One region of the Caballeronia sp. LjRoot34 genome, then DNA from elsewhere that is predicted to be linked to it. Evidence: predicted binding sites of a transcription regulator. Region 1 holds the regulator's gene; each other region holds the start of a gene.
The links. The regulator HrcA, encoded in region 1, represses chaperone genes, less so after heat shock. The targets are predictions, from matches to a motif close to TTAGCACTCNNNNNNNNNGAGTGCTAA.
Positions count from the first base shown of each region.

Region 2: a site for HrcA is predicted at 1,400-1,426, ahead of ACSQ36_RS39335 (co-chaperone GroES). Genes of this name have one in related genera too.
Region 3: a site for HrcA is predicted at 1,995-2,021, ahead of rpoH (RNA polymerase sigma factor RpoH). Genes of this name have one in related genera too.

Region 1 covers NZ_CAXUSB020000001.1:497,836-502,056, reverse strand. The annotation lists gene grpE (nucleotide exchange factor GrpE) at 1-60, opposite strand, end outside; gene ACSQ36_RS02285 (hypothetical protein) at 59-244, shown strand; gene ACSQ36_RS02280 (hypothetical protein) at 517-678, shown strand; gene ACSQ36_RS02275 (RNA-binding S4 domain-containing protein) at 650-1,057, opposite strand; gene hemH (ferrochelatase) at 1,091-2,158, opposite strand; gene hrcA (heat-inducible transcriptional repressor HrcA) at 2,365-3,384, opposite strand; gene ACSQ36_RS02260 (NAD kinase) at 3,606-4,221, shown strand, end outside.
Region 2 covers NZ_CAXUSB020000003.1:1,888,303-1,892,523, reverse strand. The annotation lists gene ACSQ36_RS39345 (amino acid ABC transporter permease) at 1-178, opposite strand, end outside; gene ACSQ36_RS39340 (ABC transporter substrate-binding protein) at 273-1,091, opposite strand; gene ACSQ36_RS39335 (co-chaperone GroES) at 1,453-1,746, shown strand; gene groL (chaperonin GroEL) at 1,760-3,400, shown strand; gene ACSQ36_RS39325 (D-isomer specific 2-hydroxyacid dehydrogenase family protein) at 3,604-4,221, shown strand, end outside.
Region 3 covers NZ_CAXUSB020000001.1:300,391-304,611, reverse strand. The annotation lists gene leuA (2-isopropylmalate synthase) at 1-477, shown strand, start outside; gene ACSQ36_RS01400 (nuclear transport factor 2 family protein) at 686-1,081, opposite strand; gene ACSQ36_RS01395 (acyloxyacyl hydrolase) at 1,127-1,693, opposite strand; gene rpoH (RNA polymerase sigma factor RpoH) at 2,078-3,013, shown strand; gene cyoD (cytochrome o ubiquinol oxidase subunit IV) at 3,242-3,574, opposite strand; gene cyoC (cytochrome o ubiquinol oxidase subunit III) at 3,575-4,183, opposite strand.

The DNA.
Region 1 (4,221 bases):
CGCGGTATTGTCGGCGGGCGAGGGGTTCTGGCTCGCGGAATTGTCTTGCGTGTTTTCCATGTCGCTTGAGATTTTGCTATGGGTGAAAACGGATGAAATCGAACGCAACGTTGCGGTTTCGGCCCATCAAAAAGCTGCCGATGATAACCGCCAACTCAACGTTGCAAAAACGCAACGGGCCCGAACAGCGGACAGTGCGAGTGAAGCGAGGGACATCCTTGTTCGTCCTAAGAAACCCATCTGAGGCTCAGATGAGCGTTTTCAAGGGGTTGCACGTGCTTTCCGGGGCTGTTTCTAGCCTGCAGAAATGACCGGTTACAACCATTTTGGGCCTGTCATCAGATTCAGATTGAGCCGGTTGAGTTGCTCACCTACACTTCGAACATGTCTTCGGAAGCGCTAGTTAACCCTAATCTTACGAATGCCCGAATCCAAGTCTTTTAATCGCTAAAGCTTGCTTCAAGTCAGCTCTAGCGTCCGCTTTTCAGAGCTGTTGCGTTGTTACAGGGGGTGCCCATGAAACTGACCTTTGCTATTGCGATCGTCGCATTGGTACTCGTTGGCGGCACCACGACTATTTGCATGTCCGGCGCGGTCAACGACCACACTACGGAGTACGGCGGCGTCTCGGCCACCATGGAACAGTTTTTCAGTCCGAGCCTGAAAGTTTGTCGATAATGCGGCGGTCGCGCTTGGTCGGGCGCCCCTGCAATGCGGCTGCCGGCTCACGATACGTCTTCCTCCGCTCATTCTCCGCCACGCGTTTTTCCCGTCCAGCGTCCGTTTCAGCGTAAAGCGTCTGCGCAATGGGCGCCGGACCGCGCACTTCACAAATTCCCAGCACGTTCACTTGCCAAAGCACGTGTTCAATCTCGATCTCCACGAGATCGCCAACACGCACATCCTTGGACGGCTTCACATTCGCGCCGCCAATACGCACGCGACCCTTCTCGACGGCGTCGCTTGCCAGCGAGCGCGTTTTGAAAAAACGCGCCGCCCAGAGCCATTTATCGATACGAAGGCGCGCGCTGGAGTCAGTTGAGATCTGGTAGTTCACGAGTGGTCAATGGTAACTGGTCAATGCGGTGGTCTATGCGGCTGCGCTCAGCGTTTGCGGCGCCTGCACCGGCCAGCCCTGCAGGTGCTGCGCGACAATTTCGCCCAGCGCCTTGATCCAGGCCGGCGATGCGTTCAAACATGGAATCCGGTGAAATTCCTTGCCGCCAGCGTGCAGGAATTCATCACGCACTTCAATGCCGATTTCCTCGATGGTTTCCAGGCAATCCGACGTAAAACCCGGGCAGAACATGTCCACCCGCTTCACACCCGCCGCGCCAAGTTCCGCGAGCGAAGGCGCGGTATAAGGTTGCAACCATTCTGCCCGGCCAAAACGCGACTGGAATGTCACGCGGCATTCGACCGGCGACAACCCGAGCGCAGCCATGAGCAACGAACCGGTCTGTTGACACTGATCATGATACGGGTCGCCAAGATCCATGGTGCGCTTGGGCACGCCGTGGAAACTCAGCACCAGCCGGTCACCCGCTGCGAAGTCCGGCTGGCCGTGATGCCGCCAATAGTCCCGCACCTGCTCGGCCAGCGCGCCAATATAGGCCGGATGGTCTGCATATTGGCGGATGGTGCGCAATTCCGGCTGATTGCGCACGCGGCGCAAGGCGTTGAACGCGTCATCGAACGCCGTAGCCGTGGTCGACGACGAATACTGCGGATACATGGGTACGAGCAGCACGCGCTCGGCGCCTTCCAGCTTGAGTTGATTCATCATGGCCGGAATCCCGGGCGTGCCGTAGCGCATGGCGTAGTCAACGATCACGTGATAGTCGTTCACCATGAACAAGCGCCGCAACCCCTCCACCTGCCTTTCCGTATAGACCCGCAGCGGCGAGCCTTCGGGCAGCCATACCTGGGCATATTTCTTTGCTGACGCACGGCCGCGAAACGGCAGGATTGCCAGCCGCAGGATGACTTGCCACGCGAGCGCAGGAATTTCCACCACGCGCGGATCCGACAAGAACTGCGCGAGGTACTTGCGCACGGCCTTGGGCGTGGGCGCGTCCGGCGTGCCGAGGTTGATCAGCAGCACCGCAACGCGATGCGAAGCGAAAGGCTGCGAAGGCAACTCGAGGTCGTAGCGCATAAAGGGGAGAGGCTGTGAAGCCCGTGCCGGTCAAGTAAGTGAAACCCATTATAGCGGCGCGTTTCGGAACGCAACATCGGCCGAACGGCCGAGTGGTGAACGGGGCTGGGGCAAGGCAAGATGGGTTGTCTGCCGGGGGGATTCGCAGCATTTTGCGGGCCGGACCGGCAGACGGCTTATTGCACGCTTATTGCACGCTTATTGCACTATTGCTGGCTACTGAGCGAGAGGGAGAGCAGGCGCGCGGTGATATCAACAATGGGAATCACGCGGTTGTAGGCCATCCGCGTAGGTCCGATCACGCCCAGCGTGCCCACGATCTTCCCGTTCACTTCATAGGGCGCGGTCACCACGCTCATTTCCTCGATCGGCACGAGATTCGACTCGCCGCCTATAAATATCTGCACGCCTTGCGCGTGGCTCGAGACATCGAGTAATTGAAGGAGACTCGTCTTTTGGTCGAACACGTCGAAGAGCTTGCGCAGCCGCGCCATGTCGGAGGAAAGATCCGCCACTTCCAGCAGGTTGCGCTCGCCGGAAATCAGCAGGGTGTCGCCTTGATCCGTTTCGTCGACGCTCGCGGCCACCGCTGCCTGCATCAGCGAGGTCATGTCGCCGCGCAGCGCGTCGATTTCCTCGCGCAGTCGGCGGCGTACTTCGTTGAAGGACAGTCCGGCGAAATTCGCGTTGATATAGTTCGACGCCTCGGTGAGCTGCGACGGCGAATAGTCGCGCTGGGTCGCCATGATGCGGTTCTGCACGTCGCCTTCCGGCGTCACTATGATCAGCAGGATGCGTTTATCAGACAGGCGCATGAACTCGATCTGCTTGAACATGTGGCTGCGGCGCGGCGTGAGAATGACGCCCGCGAATTGCGACAGGTTCGACAGCACGCTAGCCGCGGCGGCCACGATCTTCGCCGGCTCGCCGCCCTGCAGCTTGATCTTGACAGCGGAGGTCATGGCTTCGTCGTCGGTAGTTTCGACGGTGAGCATGGTGTCCACGAAGAGCCGGTAGCCGCGTGGCGTGGGAATCCGGCCCGCAGACGTATGCGGGCTCACCACCAGTCCGAGGTCCTCCAGGTCCGACATGACGTTGCGGATGGTGGCCGGGCTGAGCTCGAGTCCGGAATAACGGGACAGCGTGCGGGAACCGACCGGCTGACCTTCGGCGATATAGCGCTCGATCAGCGTCTTGAGGAGGGTCTGGGCACGTGGGTCTAGCATGGGGAAAGTTTAGCTCAACGTGTAAGGAAACAGCGAGCGCAGCAAATATAGCGACGACGATTGACGTATTTTTGTCATTCACCCGTCATCAATTCATGATCCGCACCATTCTAACGACAATTCCCCGTCACGCCCGGGGCTTAGCATATACAGACAAGCCGTAGGCACCGCGGACGTGGCGCGCGGTTCTTTTCGACACTCACCTATGGTGTAATGCCGGCATGGAAATTGGTACCCAATTCAAGACTGTCGCGCTCGTGGGGCGCAACAACACGCCCGGCATCAGGGAGCCGCTGACGGCGCTCGCCGCGTGCATTGTGAAACGCGGCTTCGACGTCGTGTTCGAAGCGGAAACGGCGCACGACGTCGGCGTGACTGACTACCCCGCATTGACCGCGCCGGAAATTGGCGCGCGCGCGGACGTCGCGGTCGTGCTCGGCGGCGACGGCACCATGCTTGGCATTGGCCGGCAGCTCGCGCCGTATCGCACGCCGCTGATTGGCGTGAACCACGGGCGGCTCGGGTTCATCACGGACATCACGCTGGCCGAAATGCAGGAGCTGGTGCCTCAAATGCTCGCCGGCAGTTTCGAGCGCGAAGAGCGGACCTTGCTCGAAGCGCGCATTGTCCGTGACGGCCGGCCGATCTATCACGCGCTGGCGTTCAATGACGTCGTGGTGAATCGCAGCGGCTTTTCGGGCATGGCGGAGCTGCGCGTGTCGGTGGACGGGCGTTTCATGTACAACCAGCGCTCGGACGGTCTGATTGTCGCCACGCCCACGGGTTCGACCGCATACGCGCTCTCCTCTTCCGGACCGATCCTGCATCCGCAATTGC
Region 2 (4,221 bases), on a different contig from region 1:
ACACCAATACATAGAGCGCGGCGGCACGACGCATGGGCGCCGCGCGCGAAGTGCGCGCAAGGGCAAGCAGACAGCCACATAACGTCGCCGTGACCATCACCGAGACCGACAATCCCAGCGTCATACCGAAGCCCTGGAGCAGCCAGATCAGGTACTTCGGGGCAAGCCATCCGTTCATTGGAATCATTCAGCTAAACACGAATGGAAAATTGAAATGCCAAGCCCGGTTCGACCGTGAACGGTCGAACCGGGCTTGGCTGAACACGCAGCGATCAGCTCTTCTGCGGGTCGCCGATCTTGAACAAACGCGGCAACGGCGCACGGCTTTTCGGCCCGAACCACTGGTCGTAGATGTGGCTCGCGGTGCCGTTTGCTTCGAGCCCCGTCAGCGTGTCATTGACGAAACTCAGCAGCCGCGGCTCGCCCTTCGGGACACCCACGCCCTCATAGTCGTTTGATATGGTGAAAGCCGGGATCTCGTACTTGTCGCGGTCCGGCACGTTGGCGAGCAAGCCGACGAGTTTCGGGCCATCCTGCGTGATTGCCTGGACGTTACCCGTTCGCAATGCGGCGAATGCAAAAGGTGTGTCGTCATAGGCTACGATCGTTGCCCGCGGAAACTGCGCGCGAACCTGTTGCTCGTTGGTCGTGCCTTTATCCGCGCCAATGCGCAGGTCGTTCAGTTGATCCGGCGACTTCAGCGTGCCCTTCTTCGCGATGAACTGCGTACCCGACGCGAAGTACGGCGTGCTGAAGTCGACTTCCTTCTTGCGTTCGTCGGTGATAGTGAAGTTCGCGAAAACCAGATCCACTTTCTTCGATGTCAGAAATGCAATGCGGTTAGCCGGATTGGTCGGCTGGATTTCAAGCTTGACGCCGAGTTTGTCAGCAACCGCTTTCGCGTAGTCCACGTCAAGTCCGACTATCTTGTTGGTCTTCGGATCGACGAAGCCGAAAGGCGGATTGCTGTCAAAAGTCGCCACGCGAAGTACGCCGGCCTTCTTGATATCGTCAAGGCGATCAGCATGCGCCAGGCTCGACATGATCAGCAGCGACCCCATGAAAGCTGCGGTGAAAAGTTTGATTTTCATTATGTGTTGGTCTGCGCAGTTATAGATAGAGCGAGCACGCACGCGTGCATCACAGCCGGAAATGTAGCAGCGAACCCGGCCGTAACGAACCATCGATTCGTGTTGTGCTAAGCGTCAGACGGAATAATCAATACAGGGACAGCTTGAGAGCGTCACAAGCCGTCACAAGCCGTGCCGACGGTCAAGACGTGCGCGTGACAGGCGTGACGTGTGCTCACGAAGCGCGGCGGCCAAATGCTAAACGCCGATAACGTTTCATGTATTCGTTATTGGATCGCGCCACGACAGATTCCTATACTCGATTCCCGTTAGCACCCGCCTGTGAAGAGTGCTACTCATTCACCATAACGGAAATCCAACCATGAGCCTACGTCCGCTCCACGACCGCGTGATCATCAAGCGCCTTGACCAGGAAACAAAAACCGCATCGGGTATCGTGATTCCCGAAAGTGCCGCCGAAAAACCGGACCAGGGCGAAGTCATTGCCGTCGGCCCCGGTAAGCGTGATAGCGATGGCAAGCGCATCGAGCCTGACCTGAAAGTCGGCGAGCGCGTGCTCTTCGGAAAATACTCAGGCCAGCAGGTCAAGGTCGACGGCAACGAACTGCTCGTGCTGCGCGAAGAAGACATTGTCGCCGTGGTCACCCAACAATAACGGAGCTTCAGAAATGGCAGCCAAAGAAATTGTCTTTAGCGACAACGCACGATCGAAGCTGGTCGAAGGCGTCAACATCCTCGCCAATGCAGTGAAGGTAACGCTTGGGCCCAAAGGCCGTAATGTAGTGCTGGAACGCAGCTTCGGCTCACCGGTCGTGACGAAAGACGGCGTGTCGGTCGCGAAGGAAATCGAGCTGGCCGACAAGCTGCAAAATATCGGCGCGCAACTGGTGAAGGAAGTCGCCTCGCGCACCAGCGACGACGCCGGCGACGGCACCACGACTGCTACCGTGCTGGCACAGGCGATCGTGCGCGAAGGGCTGAAATACGTGGCGGCGGGTCTCAATCCGCTGGACCTGAAGCGCGGCATCGACAAGGCCGTGATTGCCGCTGTCGAAGAACTGAAAAAGATCAGCAAGCCCACCACGACCAGCAAGGAAATCGCCCAGGTCGCGACCATCTCGGCGAACGGCGAGGAATCGATCGGCCAGCGAATCGCCGAGGCGATCGATCGTGTCGGCAAGGAAGGCGTGATCACGGTCGAGGACGGCAAGTCGCTCGACGATGAACTCGATGTGGTTGAAGGACTGCAATTCGATCGCGGCTACCTGTCGCCCTATTTCATCAACGATCAGGATAAACAGGTCGCTGTTCTCGACGATCCGTTTGTTCTGCTGCACGACAAGAAGGTCTCGAATATTCGCGATCTTCTGCCGGTGCTGGAACTGGTCGCGAAGGCGGGACGGCCGTTGCTGATCATCGCTGAGGATGTCGAGGGCGAGGCTCTTGCGACGCTCGTGGTCAACAACATCCGTGGCATTCTTAAAACGGTGGCGGTTAAGGCGCCGGGCTTTGGCGATCGTCGCAAGGCACTGCTCGAAGACATCGCCATCCTGACCGGCGGCCAAGTGATCGCGGAAGAAACCGGCCTCACGCTGGAAAAAGCGACGTTGGCAGAACTAGGCCAGGCCAAGCGCATTGAAGTGGGCAAGGAAAACACTATCGTGATCGACGGCGCCGGAGACACGAAGAATATCCAGGCGCGCGTCAAGCAGATCCGCGTGCAGATCGAAGAGGCGAGTTCCGACTACGATCGCGAAAAGCTGCAGGAGCGTGTCGCGAAACTGGCCGGCGGCGTGGCGGTGATCAAGGTGGGCGGTGCAACCGAGATCGAGGTCAAGGAGAAGAAGGACCGTGTTGACGACGCGCTGCACGCGACGCGTGCGGCAGTCGAGGAAGGCATTGTGCCGGGTGGCGGCGTCGCATTGATCCGCGTCAAGCAGGCAATCAGCGGCCTGAAGGGCGCCAACGCGGACCAGGATGCCGGCGTGAAGATCGTGCTGCGCGCATTGGAAGAACCATTGCGCCAGATCGTCACGAATGCGGGCGAGGAAGCAAGCGTGGTCGTCGCAAGGGTCGCCGAGGGTACGGGCAACTTTGGCTACAACGCGCAGACCGGTGAATACGGCGATCTGGTCGAATCGGGCGTGCTCGATCCGACCAAGGTCACGCGCACTGCGCTGCAAAACGCGGCATCGATTGCGGGCTTGCTGCTCACGACCGATGCAACGGTAACCGAAGCGCCGAAAAATGCGGCCCCTGCTGTGCCTGGGGGCGGACCGGGCGCGGGCGGACCAGGCTTCGATTTCTGAGGCTTTCGCATCGCTTTTCCATTGCTTTTCCATTGATAAGCACGTCGGCGCTTACAGGTTCAGACGCTCCGACGTGCCTTCCAGATTCACTACACAGCGCTTTGCCCGGTTCTCCGCTTCCCCAATCTTCTCTTCATGTAGTCCTTATCAATCCTCCCACTCTCCATGCGCGAGTGTGCCGTCACTTCCCGTTCTGAAAACCCATGGTCACAATAGCCAGCCAGCTCGCCGAACCGTTCAATGATGCAGTGCGGGCACTACTGCCTGATGTTCGGGTAGTAGGTATACCGCGAGGGGTGCCGGCCGAACTGCCCGATGAAACGTCGATCCTGATCGCCGCGCCGATCATCATACGGGGCGCACGGGCGCCGGAGCATGCCCCCGCCGGGTGGCCATTCGGGCTGCGCTGGGTGCAACTCGGTTCATCGGGGATCGACTTTTATCCGCGCTGGTTCTTCGAGGGTCTGTCAGTTACCACCGCACGCGGCACCTCTTCAACAGCGATTGCCGAATTCGCGTTGGCGGCGATCTTTGCCCACGCGAAACACCTGCCGGATATCTGGATTCACGACGCCCGGCAATGGGCGTTGACGCCACTCGCAACGGTGCAAGGCAGCACGGTTGGCATATTCGGCTTTGGTTCGATCGGTCAGGCTCTTGCGCAGAAAGCGCTTGCGCTCGGCGCCCGGGTCATTGCGGTACGGCGTCAAAGTTCTACCGCGCCGGACCTGCCGGGCGTCACGCTTGTTCCCGATATCGGCGCACTCGTGCAAGAAGCCGACCATCTCGTACTCGCGGCGCCGGCTACGGCAGCAACCCGC
Region 3 (4,221 bases), 200 kb from region 1:
GGTTTCACGCCGCCGCGCCGCGTGCAGATCGAATTCAGTCACGCCGTCCAGAAAGTCGCCGACGCCTCCGGCGCGGAAGTCTCCGGCGAAGCCATTTGCGCGTTGTTCAAGCGCGAATACTTCGACGCACAAGGGCCGGCGTCGCGGGCAGATGCCTCGACCCTGCACTTCGATGGACGCCACGCGAAGCTGCCTGTATCTGCGGTTGCCGACGAAGCGCACGCGCAGGCCGTCGCTGCGGCAGTAGCCAGCGTGGCGGGTATCGCGATCGAGGTGACATCGTTTGAAACCGCCGCGACGGCGAAGGGCGAGACGGCGGTGTTCATCGGTTGCCGAATCGGCGATCAACCGATGCGATTTGGCGTCGCGGTGCATGCGAACGCGGTTCAGGCAGCCACCAACGCCATTGTCAGCGCGGTAAATCGCGCGCGCTGGGCCGGACGCAAGGAAGTGGAAAGCGAAGCGGTAGCGGCGTGAAGGAACGCGGCTTTTACAGCAAGGAGTAGTGAGTAGGAAGTGACGCGCGATGATGTGGCCGGGTACCGCTTCCCAGCCACCGCGCAGCAGAAGTTTGCGAAGCAGGCGATAAAACACGACAACCGGTATCGACATGACGGCCGACGCTCACAAGGCGCCGCCCCGCCGGCCGAACCGCGACGCCCCACCGAACGGCGTCGAACCGGTGCTAATCCAGCGCCGCGCGTGTCGCCTGCATCGCGAGCAACTGCCATTGCCCATCGACCTGAATGTGGATGGCCGTGTACGCGATCGGGAACAACAAGGCGCCGTTCTTCGACTCCATCTCGAGCAGCGCGCGCCCAAACACGATCCATGTGTCCCGGCCGCCCGGCATCACGTCCTGCGACTGGATCTCGATCTGCCGATAGCGCCGGCGCCCCGCCGTGATCGCGTCGATAAACTGACGCTTCGTCTCGCGCTTGCCATTGGTGTGCACGTAGCTGGCGTTCTCCGCCAGCAGCGCGTCCAGCAATTCGCCGTCACCGTCGACCATTGCACGGAAACGGTCGCGCTCGAGTTCACGGATTGCCTCGACGGGGGTATCGATGGGTTGTGCCGGCATCTTCGATTCCTTTCGCGCTAGAGGAACCGATGGACGCGGTCCTCGTCAGAAGTTGTATTGCAAATATATCTCGCTGAAATTTATACCAGGATTCGGGTGTTCGAAACCGGCGTTGGATAAATGCTGAAATCGCAAGCCTGCCTGATAGTTCTGATGTGCGCCAAATTGAGCGCCCACGCCCACCATGTCGGCAAACTGAAAGGACGAGGAAAAGGTCCGCGTCTCGGTTTCGCGAACGTGCGACAAGAGGCGTACGCCTACGCCAGCTTCAACATAGGGCCGAATCCATCCCGAACTCTTGATGAACCGGAATACCGGCGTGAAACCGAATTCCCAGATGCCCGGATGCGATGCCTGGCTTTCACGAATGTCCCAGTAGGCCACGTGCGCTTCGCCCACGACGGTGAAGTGGAAACCGCCGATTTGCCACCACGTCCAGTTGGGATCCCAGACGCCGCCGACATCCGCCTTCCGGACATCGTGGTCGGCAACCCCGCCGGCGATCTGCAAGCCGAACTGATCGGCGTGGGCCGTGGCCGAAGCCAGGACCAGCGCACCGAACAAGGCACCGTAGAAAGAGCGCTTTTGCCAGACACTTTTGTTCTTCTGCATGAATACTCCGGAGCTGGATTCTCATAAGACAGGCTCGCCGCTAACGCAGCAAGTCGCCATTTTAGAGACGGTCTCAAAAAAGTGCTCAGAAGAGTTCTGCTGAATGAGGAAAACACGGAATTAAGTTTCGTCGAATCCCGATTGCCGGGTAAATCATGCGAAATCTTGCAAATTTCTTTCGGTAAGTTTGACAACGAAAGCGTTTCGCGGCGTGCAACAGTGCGGGAAAGCACTTATTGGCTATTGGAGCAGAGATTCTAATAGCGTATGGGAACTTGGACACACAAGGCCCCTCTAATCCTTAGCACTCGAAATAGCAGAGTGCTAATATCCTGCTAGACCCGGTTTTTCATCGGGTTTTTTGTTGATAAGGAGCATACAAGCGTGACCAATGCGATGACCCTCCCGAATACTGGACACTCGGCGCCGGCCAAGGCCGCTTCGGCAGGTGCGCTGACGTTTGCGCAGTCGTCCATGTTGACCGGCCAGATCGGCAACATCGACGCCTACATTTCGGCTGTCAACCGGATTCCGATGCTAACGCCGTCGGAAGAACGTCAGTACGCCACCGAATTCCGTGACAACGACAACCTGGACGCGGCGCGTCAGCTCGTGCTGTCGCATCTGCGCTTGGTGGTATCGATTGCCCGCAATTACCTGGGATACGGCCTTCCCCACGCCGACCTGATTCAGGAAGGCAATATCGGTTTGATGAAGGCTGTGAAGCGCTTCGATCCGCAACAAAACGTGCGGCTGGTGTCGTATGCCATGCACTGGATCAAGGCTGAAATTCACGAGTACATCCTGCGCAACTGGCGCACGGTGAAAGTGGCGACCACGAAGGCGCAGCGCAAGCTGTTTTTCAACCTTCGCAGCCACAAGACCGGGCACAACGCGTTCACGCCGGACGAGGTTGATAGCCTGGCGAAAGAGCTGAATGTGAAGCGCGAAGAAGTCTCGGAAATGGAAACGCGTCTTTCCGGCGGCGACATTGCGCTGGAAGGTCAGATCGACGACGGCGAAGAATCGTATGCGCCTATCGCGTATCTGGCCGACTCGCACAATGAGCCAACCAACGTGCTTGCATCGCGTCAGTTCGACAAGCTGCAAAGCGAGGGGTTGTCGACCGCGCTCGAATCGCTCGACGAACGCAGCCGCCGGATCGTTCAGGCGCGCTGGCTCGAAGTGGAAGACGACGGCTCGGGCGGCAAGACGCTGCATGAACTCGCCGACGAGTTCGGGGTATCGGCGGAACGGATTCGCCAGATCGAAGCCAGCGCAATGAAGAAAATGCGCACGGCGCTGCACGAGTACGCTTGACCGTTTAGCGCAGGAGTTTCGCCGCTTGAGTTTTTTAGCGGTGCGTGAATGGGCGAATGAGCATTGCGTGGAGAAGACTTGAAAGCCCGCCGTCGAAAGACGGCGGGCTTTTCTTTGTCTGCTCGATTTGCGTGTGTACGGCGTGCCCGACACCTACCAATAAAAAGCGGCGCCAGAGGTTTCCCCATGGCGCCGCTCAGCGTCCAGCCAGCAGACCGTCTACAACCTCTAGCGCGACATCATGTGCGCACCGACGTTATGGAGTACCCACAACGTCCCGCCGATCAGGATCACCGCCACCAGCACGGCGAATCCGAGCGAGAGCAGATTCCATCGCTGCGATGAAGACGTGTTCATATGCAGGAAAAACACCAGATGCACGAGGATTTGAATGAACGCGAGCACCGCGATGGCGATGATCGATTCTGTCGGCCCCAACGCCTGTTGCATGACCAGTCCAAAAGCCGCGGCCGTCAGCACGACCGACAGGACGAAGCCAATGACATACGAGCGCACGCTGCCGTGGCCCGCGCCGGTATCGATTGAATGTGCGTTTGCCATTTATACGACGCTCGTCAGATAAACAAAGGTAAAGACGCAAATCCACACGATGTCCAGAAAGTGCCAGAAAAGGCTGAGACACGTGAGGCGCGTCAGATCGCGCTGGGTAACTTTCTTGTTGCCGATTACCTGCACCGCAAGGACCGCCATCCAGATCAGGCCGACCGTTACGTGCAAGCCGTGCGTCGCGACCAGCGTGAAGAACGCCGACAAAAACGCACTGCGATCAGGTCCGTAACCCTGCGAGATCAGCAAGCCGAACTCGTGGATTTCCATGCAGATAAACACAACGCCCAGCACGAACGTCACGCCGAGCCACGCCAGCAGCGCGGTCGACTTGCCCTTGTGAGCGGCCAGCATGCCAAAGCCGAACGTGATACTGCTCAGCAACAGGATGGCGGTTTCCAGCATGACGCCGGGAAGCTCGAACACGTCCTTGCCGGACGGCCCGTCGGCGAACTGATGACCCAAGACAGCGAACACTGCGAATAACGACGCAAAAATAATGCAGTCGGTCATCAGGTACACCCAGAACCCCAGCACGGTATTCGACGCGCCGTGGTCATCGTGCGATCCGGGCAAATCGAGTGGGATGGTTTTTTGCAGCATTACAGTGCCTCCTGCAGGTCCAGCGTCCGCGCTGGTGT